One region of the Gordonia sp. L191 genome, then DNA from elsewhere that is predicted to be linked to it. Evidence: predicted binding sites of a transcription regulator. Region 1 holds the regulator's gene; each other region holds the start of a gene.
What was found. Region 1 encodes LexA, which represses DNA repair genes until DNA is damaged. Its sites were predicted from a motif close to CGAACANNTGTTCG; they were not measured.

Region 1 (3,818 bases):
CTCGTCCGCCCACCAGATGCAGTGTGGCGCTGGGATGTTCGGCAAGAAGCGTGGCCAGGGGCAGGCTGCTGGTGACCACGCTCAGGCGTCGGTCGGTGGGGATGTTGAGTGCGGCCTGGTAGGTGGTGGTGCCGGCGTCGAGCGCGAGCGAGCCGCCGTCGGGCGGCAGGAAACGCATCGCCGCACGGCCGATCGCCACCTTCTGATCGGCATGGCTGGCCTCGCGCTCGCCGATGCCCTGCTCGTCGACGATCTGGACCAGGCCGGGACGAACCGCGCCACCGTGTACGCGCTGCAGATGGCCGGCGCGTTCCAGGCTCGCCAGATCGCGTCGCACCGTCTCGCTGGTGACCTCGAAGCGCTCGGCGAGCGCGCTCACCGAGGCACGGCCCTTCGAGCGGACCAGCTCGGCGATCGCCTGCTGTCGTTCTTCCGCGTACACGTCTCTCCGATCTCTTTCCGACCACCGACCCCATGTGGGTTTCTGTGGGACTCGGTGTTGATGTATCTGTGTTTACGCCTGTTTGTGTTGACAAGTCAAGGATTTCTTGTAACTTCGATCACAAGAGGTGGTGACGTACCGGTGTTTCACATCCATCGGACGCCTGGTCGGATCACACAGAACGACCGCTCGACCGGTACGACCTGCATCACCGAACACCCGCACCACCGAACGACCGCATCACCGAACAACCGCATCACTGAAGGACGAGGAAAGGCCGGAACCGTGGATCAACAGGTTCGCCCCCAGCACACGCAGACCGAGAGCAGTGCGTCGGATGCCGACACCACGCTGCACGGGACGCCCGTCGTCGGCGGCAAGGCCTACGGGCCGGTCGTCCGCCCGGGCGAGCGGGTGAGCGTCGCGTCCGCCGATCCCGGCTCACACGTGGTGGCCGAGGCCGACCGTGAAGCCGAGAAGGCCCGCTTCGCCGATGCCGCCGCCGTGGTCGCCGCGCGACTGCGTGAGCGCGCATCGCACGCCTCGGGCGCCGCCGCCGAGGTCCTGATCGCCACCGCGGGCCTCGCCGAGGATCGGGGATGGATCGGGACGGTTGCCAAGCTGATCGCCGACGGCACCCCGGCCCCGGCCGCGGCCGCCGCGGCCACCGAACAGTTCGCCGCGATGTTCGCCAAACTCGGCGGGATCATGGCCGAGCGCATCACCGACCTCAACGACGTCCGCGATCGGGTGGTGGCCGAGGTGCTCGGCGAACCCGAACCGGGGGGCCCCGTGCCCGACGAACCGTCGGTGCTCCTCGCCGACGACCTCGCGCCCGCCGACACCGCCGGCCTCGACCCGAAACTGATCACCGCGCTGGCCACCCGGCTCGGCGGCCCGACCAGTCACACCGCGATCATCGCCCGCCAACTCGGGATTCCGTGCGTGGTGGCGGTCGCCGGTCTCGACGAGGTACCCGCGGGCACACCTGTGCTCGTCGATGGGACGGCGGGAACCGTTGTCGTCCAACCTGATCCGGAGCGCGCCAAGGACGAGGTGGAGCAGAGCCGCCGGGAGGCGGAGGCGATCGCGGGATGGAGCGGGCCCGGACGCACCGCCGACGGCGTGGAGGTGGCCATCCTGGCCAACGTCGCCGACGGCGTCTCGGCGCGCGCGGCCACGGCGTACCCCGTCGAGGGGGTGGGTCTGTTCCGCACCGAACTCGCCTTCCTCGATCGGGCCGACGAGCCGTCGGTGCAGGAGCAGGCAGCGCTCTATCGCGAGGTCATCGAGGCTTTCGACGGCAAGAAGGTCGTCGTCCGGACCCTGGATGCCGGCTCGGACAAGCCACTGAAATTCGTCGATCACGGCACCGAGGCGAATCCCGCACTGGGGGTACGGGGCAACCGGATCGCCGCGACACATCCCGAGATCCGTGCCGGACAACTCGACGCGATCGCCCGCGCCGCGCAGGAGACCGGGACCACGCCCTGGGTGATGGCGCCGATGATCGCCTCGGCCGCCGAAGCCGCCGAATTCGCCGCCGAGGTCCGCGGCCGCGGGCTCGTGGCAGGGGTGATGATCGAGATCCCGTCGGCGGCGATCCTCGCACCGTCCATCCTCGCCGAGGTCGACTTCGTCTCGATCGGCACCAACGACCTGACGCAGTACACGATGGCCGCCGACCGGATGTCGGCCGAACTCGCCGGGCTCACCGACCCGTGGCAGCCTGCCGTGCTCTCGCTGATCGCCGGTGTCGCCGAGGCCGGCACCCGCAGCGAGACCCCGGTGGGGGTGTGCGGCGAGGCCGCCGCCGACCCGCTGCTCGCGTGTGTTCTCGTCGGACTCGGCGTCACCTCGCTGTCGAGTGCCCCGGCCGCGGCGCCCGCGGTGGGGGCGAAGCTCGCCGAGGTCGACCTCGAGGCGTGTCGCTCCGCCGCCCGTGCCGCACTGGCCACCGCATCACCGGCCGATGCGCGTACCGCGGCAGCCGAAGCGTTGCGCGGCTGAGCGATCCGACCGAACGGTCCGGCGCGGGTGACTCCGCTCAGATGCGGCGCATCACCGTGACGACCTTGCCCAGGATCGCGGCGTCGTCGCCGGGGATGGGCTCGAACAGGTCGTTGTGCGGCATCAGCCACACATGACCGTCCTTGCGCTTGAAGGTCTTGACCGTCGCCTCGCCGTCGATCATCGCTGCGACGATGTCGCCGTTGTCGGCGACGTTCTGCTGCCGTACGACCACCCAGTCGCCGTCGCAGATGGCCGCGTCGATCATCGACTCGCCGACGACGCGCAACAGGAACAGCGACCCGTCGCCCACGAGTTCACGCGGCAGCGGGAAGACGTCCTCGACGGCCTCCTCGGCCAGGATCGGTCCGCCGGCCGCGATGCGCCCCAGGACCGGCACGAACGTCGGCGTGGGGAGATTCGACGCATTCGGATTGTCGTCGGTGGGTGTGGGATCGCCGTCCTGGACGTTCACCGCACGGGGCCGGTTGTGGTCGCGTTTGAGCAGACCCTTGCGCTCGAGGGTCCGCAGCTGGTGTGCGACCGATGAGGTCGACGCCAGGCCGACGGCGTCGCCGATCTCGCGAATGCTCGGCGGATATCCCCGCTCGCGCACGGACTTGCGGATCACGTCGAGCACGCCCTTCTGGCGTGGGGTGAGCGCGGCCTCGACGGCCGCCGGATCGATCGGGCCGGTCGCGACGGTCTCGTCGGAGTCGTCCGAGTCGGTGACGGTGGTCGCCTCGGGGTCGGACGAACGGCCCTTCTTCTCACTCATGGGGTTCGCATCCTTTCGGTCGGTGCGCACGTCCTGCCGGAGTACGCCCTGGTTGACGGGCCCTGTGGAGAGCTGAACACCGGCCAGGGTAGCCGAGGCGACAGGCAACCTCAAACATGTGTTCGACGTGTCGCGAGAAATTGTCGGAGCCTCGTGGTAGAACTCGAACATCCGTTCTTCGAATGCATGATCGAGACAGGGAGACACCATGCCGACCGTACTTCTGCCCACCACACCGGGCGCCGACGACCTGCAGGTTCGGTCCCGTCGGACGGCCCACCACACCGCCGCCCGCCGCAGGACATCGATGCCGGCCCGCGCGACCGTCGAACACCGCGTGCTCGAACACCGGTCGTCGGAGCCCAGTCTCCCGGAACGCAGTCTCCCGGAACGCCGTCTCCCGGAACGGCGCACGCTCGAGCGCGAGCCGGCACGCAGGCGACCGGCGTATGCGGGCCCGGCCCGGCCCGGTGTACGCCGCGCTCCGCTGGTTGCGGGTACCCGCTGCTCCTCGCCGGTCGGCCCGCGTGTCACCGCGCATCTCACCGCCCGTCGGACCGGTGCGATGGTGGCTGTGCTCACCGGCGT
Region 2 (3,818 bases), 2.2 Mb from region 1:
TGCTCCATCAGGTCGATGGCCTCGAGCAGTGACACGAGCACCCGATCGTCACGCGGGTCATCGACCTGCTCGGCAATGTGGAACATCACCCCGGCGGTCGCCGCGATGAAGACGTGGAGATGCGTGTCGTCCTGCGGCACACCGAGATAGTCGGCGAAGTACTCGCGGGCACGGATGATCGCGGCGTCGGACTCGATCTGATGGGCCATCCGCAGGGCCGGCTCGGACTGGATCAGGCGCATCCGCTCCACACTCGAGGCCCACGGATCGGCGGTCGCGATGCGGTACTGCGCGCGGACCATCGTGCGCAACAGATCGAAATGCCCGAGACCGGGCGGGATCTCGTTCATCGCTGCGGCGCGCGCATCCTCGAGATCGTCGCCGATGACCACCTGCTCCTTGGACGCGAAGTACCGGAAGAAGGTGGTGTGGGAGACCTCTGCCTCGCGTGCGATCTGCTCGACGGTGGTCTGCGCGTAGCCATGTCGGGCGAAGAGCCGCATCGCGGCCTCCCGGATGGCCGACCGGGTGCGCACCTTGTTCTGTTCGCGCAGCCCGGCCGGACGCTGCGACACGCCGGTCATCGAGCTTTCTTCATTGCGGGATGCACCGTCAGCTCGACGCCGACGCGACGACGGTTTCCTTTTCACCCGACAGTCCGCGGTCGCGGACCGCGCCGCCCTCGATGTCGAAATCGAAGACGAGCTTGTCGAGCCAGCGCGGCAGTCCCCATGCCCGATCACCCAGCAACGCGATCACCGCGGGCACGACCGTCATGCGAATGATGAAGGCGTCGAAGAAGACCGCAATGGCCAGGGCGAATCCGAGCATCTTGGACGTGGTGTCGGGCGCGAGCATGAACGAGGCGAAGACGCTGATCATGATGACCGCGGCCGAACTCACCACGCGCGCTCCGTGCCGGTAGCCGGCGATGATGGCGTCCTTGGCATTCATGCCGTGGATGTATTCCTCGCGCATTCGGGTCACCAGGAACACCTGATAATCCATCGCGAGGCCGAAGACCACGCCGATCAGGAAGATCGGCAGGAACGACAGGGTGGGCCGGGTGTCGGTGATGATCCCGAGGTAGCCCTCCTGGAAGATCGCCACGGTCACACCGAAGGTCGCGAGCACCGAGAAGATGAAGCCGATCGTCCCGACCAGCGGCACCCAGATCGAACGGAAGACGCCGATCATGATGAGGAAGGCGAGTCCGACCACGACCACCAGATACGGGATGAGTGCCTTGTCGAGCTTCGCCGACAGGTCCGACATGATCGCGGTCTGACCGCCGACGTGCATCTCGACGCCGCCCTTGGTGATGGTCGGACCCCAATCGCGGATCTTCTCCATCAGGTCGTGGGTGGCCTGTGCCGACGGCGCGCTCTCCGGGGTCACCATGATCAGTGCGGTCGAGGCGTCGGCATTCGGATTCGCCCCGGTACCGTTGCCGGTCCAGATCAGCGTCGCCGGGTTGGCGACGTCGGACAAGGTCTTGATGTGTGCGACGGCCTGCTCGGCGGCCGGTGCGACGTTGCCGTCGGCGTCGTGCACGATCACCAACAGCTGGCCGTTGACACCCTCGCCGAATCCCTTCTGCAGCAACGCTGATGCCCGTGCCTCGTCGGAGTTCGACAGGTCCATGCCGAGTTGCAACTTGCCGACCGGGATCGCGGCCAGGACGAGGATCGCCAGGCCGACGATGATGAACGGCAGCGGCCGTTTGACCACCGTCCGACCGAAGCGAACGCCGTTGGTGTCGGCGGTCTCGGACTCCTCGGCGTGGCGGATGCCGGGGATACGCGGGGTGAAGACGAAGCGGCCGACCGCCCCGAGCAATGCCGGGATCAGGGTGAGCGCCGCGATCACCGCGATGACCACGGCCACCGCCGCGCCCGCACCCATCTGGGTGATGAGCGGGATGCCCACGACGGTCAGCGCCACCACCGCGATGACCACCGTCAGGCCCGCGAAGACCACCGCGGTTCCGGCGGTGCCGACCGCGCGACCGGCGGCGTCGGCGCGACTACCGCCACGTTTCACCTCGCTGCGATAGCGCGACACGATGAACAGTGCGTAGTCGATCGACACCGCGATACCGAGCATCGTGACGATGCCCGTCGCGGTCTGGTTGATCGTCATGAACTTGGCGCTCAGCGTCACCAGCATCATCGTTAGCGCGACGCCGACGATGCCGGTGACCAGCGGGATGAAGGCCGCGATCAACGCGCCGAACGCGACGATCATCACCACGAACGCCACTGCGAAACCGATCAACTCGGCCTTGCCGCCCTGTTCCATGACCTGGACGAGCGAACCGGTGGCCTCGACCTGCAGTCCGTCGCCGCGATGTTTGGCGAGAACGTCGAGGAGTTGCTGTTTCTGATCGACGGACAGGTCCTGGACGTTCGTGGTGACCCCGACGCTGATCAGACCGACGTGGCCGTTGTCGCCGAGGACCTTCGCGGCCACCGCCGGTTGCGCCTTGGCGGCGACGAGCGGGCTGACGACGGTCTTGGCGTCGGCGACGTCCGGCAGCTTCTGCAGGTCGGCGGCCAGCGCGTTGAGCTGGTCGGCGTGCGCCTCGAGTCCGTTGTCGGCGTACACCACCACCGTCGCCGAACCGCGGGACTGCTGCTCCATGACCTTCGGGAAGTACTGCTGCAACTGGCTGGTCGCGGTACCCGAGTCGGTGCCGGGCAGGTCGAAATCCTGCGCGAACTTGGGTTTGAGTGCGCCGACCAGGCCGGCCACGACGACGAGGGCGAGCAGCCAGGTCGCGATCACCCACCATTTGTGCCGGAACGAGAACCGGCCGAGCCGGAAGAGCAGTGAGGCCATGGCAATCCCCTGGACGTCGATGCGGACGGGTCGTCGATACAGCGGCGCGTCACCCAAAAGTGTGAGTGACTAACACTTGATACTGTGTACTCCGCTTTTTCGGGATGCGCCACCTACTTATGCTGTGTTCCAGGACACCAGAACATGCGTTCGATACGCGCTAGTGTGGGCTCATGAACGTCGGCATGCAGGGTTCGCTCTTCGACCTCACGGGGACCGCCGGAACCGCGCCGAGCCTCGGCGCGCTGGGAACCTCGGTGACCCGCCGCGAACTGTCCGACGGCGCCTGGGTCGACCTGCGCCCGGGTTGGATCACCGACTCCCCCACCCTCTTCGACGCCCTGCACGACGGTGCGGCCTGGCGTGCCGAGCGACGGCGCATGTATGACCGCGTCGTCGACGTCCCGCGCCTGGTCGCCACCTATCAGGCACATCATCGCCTGCCCGATCCCCTTCTGGCGCAGGCACGGTCGGAGTTGAGCGCGCACTATCGCGAGGAATTGCCCGAGGGCTTCGCCACGGCGGGCCTGTGCCTGTATCGCGACGGTTCCGATTCCGTGGCCTGGCACGGCGACCGGTTCGGTCGCGGCGCCACCCACGACACCATGGTGGCGATCCTGTCACTCGGGGCGCCGCGGCCACTGGCGTTGCGCCCCAGGGGCGGTGGACCGTCGCTGCGATTCGTCCTGGGCTCGGGCGATCTGCTCGTGATGGGTGGCAGTTGTCAGCGCACCTGGGAGCACGCCGTGCCGAAATGCCCCGGCGTCGGCGCCCGCATCAGCGTGCAATTCCGCCCGCCGGGCGTGTGGTGAGGCTCGCCGGCCCTAGATCGGATAGGCGACGCCGGTGAGCTTCTCCGACTCCGCCCACAGTCCGTCACGGATCGCTCGGTCGTTGGCGCGGCCGCTGAAGGCCGACACCCCGGGCGCCCCACGCATACCGAAGAAGTGGCTCGGCCCGTAGAAGGTGCCGTTGAC
Region 3 (3,818 bases), 870 kb from region 1:
ATCCCGGTCGTTGACGAGCAACCCCAGTGCCGAATGCACGCCGTGCGCGGGGAGGTCTGCGGGCAGATCCCGATACCCGGGCAACTCGCGGGTCCCCAGACGCACGGCCATCCCGATACCCGAGCCGACGATGATCTGACGTCGCCACCGCGCGAGCGCCTCGGGGTCGAATCCGCCGGCCGCGAGCAGGTCGAGGGTGGCCAGGATGTGGCAGGCGCCGATCACCGTGTCGGCACATCGCGGCGCGCCGTCGGCGGTTTCGACCCGCCAGTGGTCGCCGCATCGGGAGATCGAGGTGGCCGCGGCTTCGGTGACCACCTCGCCGCCGTCACCGGTGAGCCGGCGCACGAGCGCATCGGTCAGCGCTCCGCTGCCGCCGACGGCGCGGCCGGGTGGGATCTGGTGCATCAGCGCCGCGAACCCGATCATCGGGGCGGTCGCGGGGGCGCTCATCGGCGGGCCCGACTGGGCACCGAACCAGGCGAGGGCGGCCTTGAGGTGCTCGGAACCGAACCAGCGGTCCAGCAGGGCATCCCCGGACGACATCAGGTCCTGGGTCACCGACATCATCCGGCCCGACCGCGCACCGAACAGGCCGGTCCGCGCGGTGGTGGCGGTGGGGCCGAGACCACCGAAGGCGCGCGCGAACCGCCCCGGCGTGGCCGGTTCGTAGAAGGAGCGCATGAGTGCTCGGGCGCGCGGCGCCCAGGTCGCCACGAAGGCGCGATAGGCGTCGGCGTCGGCGCGTCCGCAGGCACGTTCGATCGAGATGCAGGTGGCGTCGAGGTCGGTGCGGAAGACGATCGGTCCGGCGGTGTCGGTCGCCGGACAGAACGCCCACGGGTCGCAGTCGAGGTAGGTCAGACCCGCGTCGGCGAGTGCGAGTTCGTCGAGGACCGGGGAGTGGCGGATCATCAGGTGCGCCGACGAGCCGCGGTCGACGCGATAGCCGGGAAAGCGCTCGACGGTCGACACCGCACCACCCGGGATGGTGTCGCGTTCCAGGACGGTCACCGAACGCCCCGCCCGGGCCAGGTAGGCGGCCGCGACCAGACCGTTGTGACCGGCGCCGACGACGATCGCGTCGCCCACCGGATGCGTCGTCATCGGGTCCGGTCGGATTCGCCGGGGACGGGTTGCCCGGGGACGATGGGTTCGCCGGGGACGATGGGATCGGCGGTGCCCGGCACGACCGTGGGTGCGACGAGGGGTAGTCGTCGCCCGAGGAAGGCGAACGGGCGCGGGTCGCCGGTGAAGGTGAATCCGCGCAGGACGTCACCGAAGCCCATGCGCCGGTACAACGCCCAGGCGCGGTTGCCCTCGTCGGCGATCTCCGGTGTGGACAACAGGACGTGGTGTTCGGGTCGGTCGGCGAGGAGGCGGTGCAGTAGCCATTCGCCGATCCGATGTCCCTGCGCACTCGGGTGGACGTGGAGTTCGGTCAGCTCGAAGTAGTCCTCGGTGATCTCGTCGATGATCCGCGGGTCCCGACCGGTCGATCGCAGACCGGCGCGGAGTTGCTGATTCCACCATTGGTCGCGCGCTCCGCGGTAGCCGTAGGCGATACCGACGAGCACCTCGTCGCCGCGGGGGGACAGGGGCGGGTCCAGCCGTCGGCGGACGAGATCCAGCGAGCCGTCCTCGGCGGGGGACACGGTCGCGATCGCGCCGTAGGCCTCCCATCCGGGTCGGCGGATGTGCTCACGCCACAGTCCGGCGCGATGCATCTCGGTTCCGCGGGGATAGTTCATCGCTGTGACATAGATCTCGAGTGCCGGGCCCAGCCAGACCGCACAGTCACGTCCGTCGAGACGGGCGATCCGAATCGTCACGTGCGGTCCTTCCTGTTGTCGATCCCGTGCTCGGATGCCCGCCCCCTTTTGTCGGTGGCGTCGGGCATGGTGATGCGCATCGGGTTGCCGAACGCCTTGCCCCGGCGATCAGATCTGACTACCATTGAATCCGTCGAACGGGTGTTCGATGAATGTGCCTCCGCAAGCTGTTCGCCGCCACCCGACGACCGACGCGGTCCGGCGGTGGGCGAGGGAAGCGCCTGCCCTCGGAGCGCGTTGACACCAAAGGGTCGGCCGGCACGGCCCACCTGACCCACGAACACCGCGACAACGGGAGGAGGCCCATGATGACACGTCGAACGACCCCACAGGTCGAGGTGGATCCGATCGTCGTCGGGCGCGCGCGTGACCTGCTTGAACGTGCCGATCTCCTTCTCGAGAACGCCGACGGGATCACCGACGACGCCGAACGCTTCCGGCAGCTGTACCTGACCTCGTTGCGGGCTGCCGGTGCGGCCCTGGCCATCGGTGAGCCGACCAGCGGCCGCTCGACGCGCGGTTTGTCGTCGAACGCATGGAATCGTCTGGCGGTGATCATGCCGGACCTGGCCGAACAGGCCGAACGTTTCGCCGCATGGTCTGGTCTTCGAATGAACATCGAGGCCGGATTGGAGCGACATGTCGATCCGGTTGTCGTCGCCGAACTGCACCGCCTGGTGCTGACATTCCTCGACACCGTCGAGGGCGTGGTGATCGCCTATGAGCAAGGCGGACATGGCGCGCAATCGGGATCGCTGGCACATCCTGCGTGATGTGTCGTAACCCGTCGGGCCTCCCGAGCCGGTGCCGCGCGGCGCCATCGCATCGGCGCCGGTAACGGCCCCGAACACAAAAACGATTCAACGAGTGCGGTTATGGTGGTCGCCGCCGGAATCACCTCGTATCATGGCTGTAGGCCGCGAACACAGTCATCAGGCGAGTATCGCGGCGAACATCTCGTCGATGGCTCGTCGGTTACAGGTAAGGAGGGTCGGTGCCACTCTCGGAGCACGAGCAGCGCATGCTCGAAGAGATCGAAAGCGCTCTGTACGCTGAGGACCCGAAGTTCGCGTCCAGCGTCACTCGTCGCCGCCTCGGGCGGTCGACCGGTCGTCGCCGCATCCAGGCGGCCGTCGTTTTCGTCCTCGGTCTGGCGCTGTTGATCGTGGGACCCATCATCGGGCTCGACGTGGGTGGTTTCCCCATCCTGAGTCTCGTCGGCTTCCTCGTCATGTTCGCCGCCGCACTGCTGGCGCTGTGGGGCGGGCTACCCGGCAAGGGAGCGCCGCCGTCGGCCGATCGCGGCCCGGGCGGACGTGGGTCCGGAGGGCGCGGATCGAAGGCCGCGACGCCCAAGCGCAAGTTCACCGAGCGCATGGAAGACCGCTTCAATCGCCGGTTCGAGCAGGAGTGATCCCGCAACGAACCCACTGAGGTTCCGCGACTGATTTCTCACAGCAGCCGCACACCCCCGCCGGGTGTGCGGCTGCTGTCGTATGTCCACGTCGGGGGCCGCCCCCACTCGGCCCACCGGATTCCCCACACAGCCCCACCGGAGTCCCCACACAGCCCCACAGGCATCCCCACCACGCCCCACCACACCCGGAATCGCGATCTCACCAGCCACAATTATCCTCACAGACCTCACCTGTCAGGCAGGGCCACGCCGGTCCACATGGCTGAGACCTACCGTGTCGCGATCTCAATTGTGCTCTTGACCTGCGTATTCATCCGCGGGTGGGGAATCGGGGCGGTTTTGGGGTGGAAAGTGGTGGAAAGTGGGGTACTGTGGGCGTCACTGGGTGAGGCGATCCGGAACGCCGGACCCGGTGGGCGGGAGGTGCCGACATGTCGACGAGATTTGTCGGTACCTACACGCCCAAGTTGGACGACAAGGGGCGACTCACGTTGCCCGCGAAGTTTCGCGACGCATTGGCAGGAGGGGTGATGGTCACACGCGGCCAGGACCACAGCCTGTCGGTGTAT

Region 2: QNM97_RS02890 (alpha-ketoglutarate-dependent dioxygenase AlkB) is a predicted target of LexA. The motif match lies at 2,981-2,994, and genes of this name have one in related genera.
Region 3: QNM97_RS08655 (SAV_6107 family HEPN domain-containing protein) is a predicted target of LexA. The motif match lies at 1,967-1,980, and genes of this name have one in related genera.

The regions. Positions count from the first base shown of each region.
Region 1 covers NZ_CP125996.1:2,795,554-2,799,371, reverse strand. Annotated here, with positions in the region: gene QNM97_RS12495 (DeoR/GlpR family DNA-binding transcription regulator) at 1-442, opposite strand, end outside; gene QNM97_RS12490 (putative PEP-binding protein) at 728-2,452, shown strand; gene lexA (transcriptional repressor LexA) at 2,490-3,230, opposite strand; gene QNM97_RS12480 (LysM peptidoglycan-binding domain-containing protein) at 3,439-3,818, shown strand, end outside.
Region 2 covers NZ_CP125996.1:609,064-612,881, reverse strand. Annotated here, with positions in the region: gene QNM97_RS02900 (TetR family transcriptional regulator) at 1-584, opposite strand, end outside; gene QNM97_RS02895 (MMPL family transporter) at 613-2,841, opposite strand; gene QNM97_RS02890 (alpha-ketoglutarate-dependent dioxygenase AlkB) at 3,015-3,653, shown strand; gene QNM97_RS02885 (oxidoreductase) at 3,666-3,818, opposite strand, start outside.
Region 3 covers NZ_CP125996.1:1,926,375-1,930,192, forward strand. Annotated here, with positions in the region: gene QNM97_RS08645 (phytoene desaturase family protein) at 1-1,107, opposite strand, end outside; gene QNM97_RS08650 (GNAT family N-acetyltransferase) at 1,104-1,832, opposite strand; gene QNM97_RS08655 (SAV_6107 family HEPN domain-containing protein) at 2,138-2,605, shown strand; gene QNM97_RS08660 (SCO2097 family morphological protein) at 2,827-3,246, shown strand; gene mraZ (division/cell wall cluster transcriptional repressor MraZ) at 3,681-3,818, shown strand, end outside.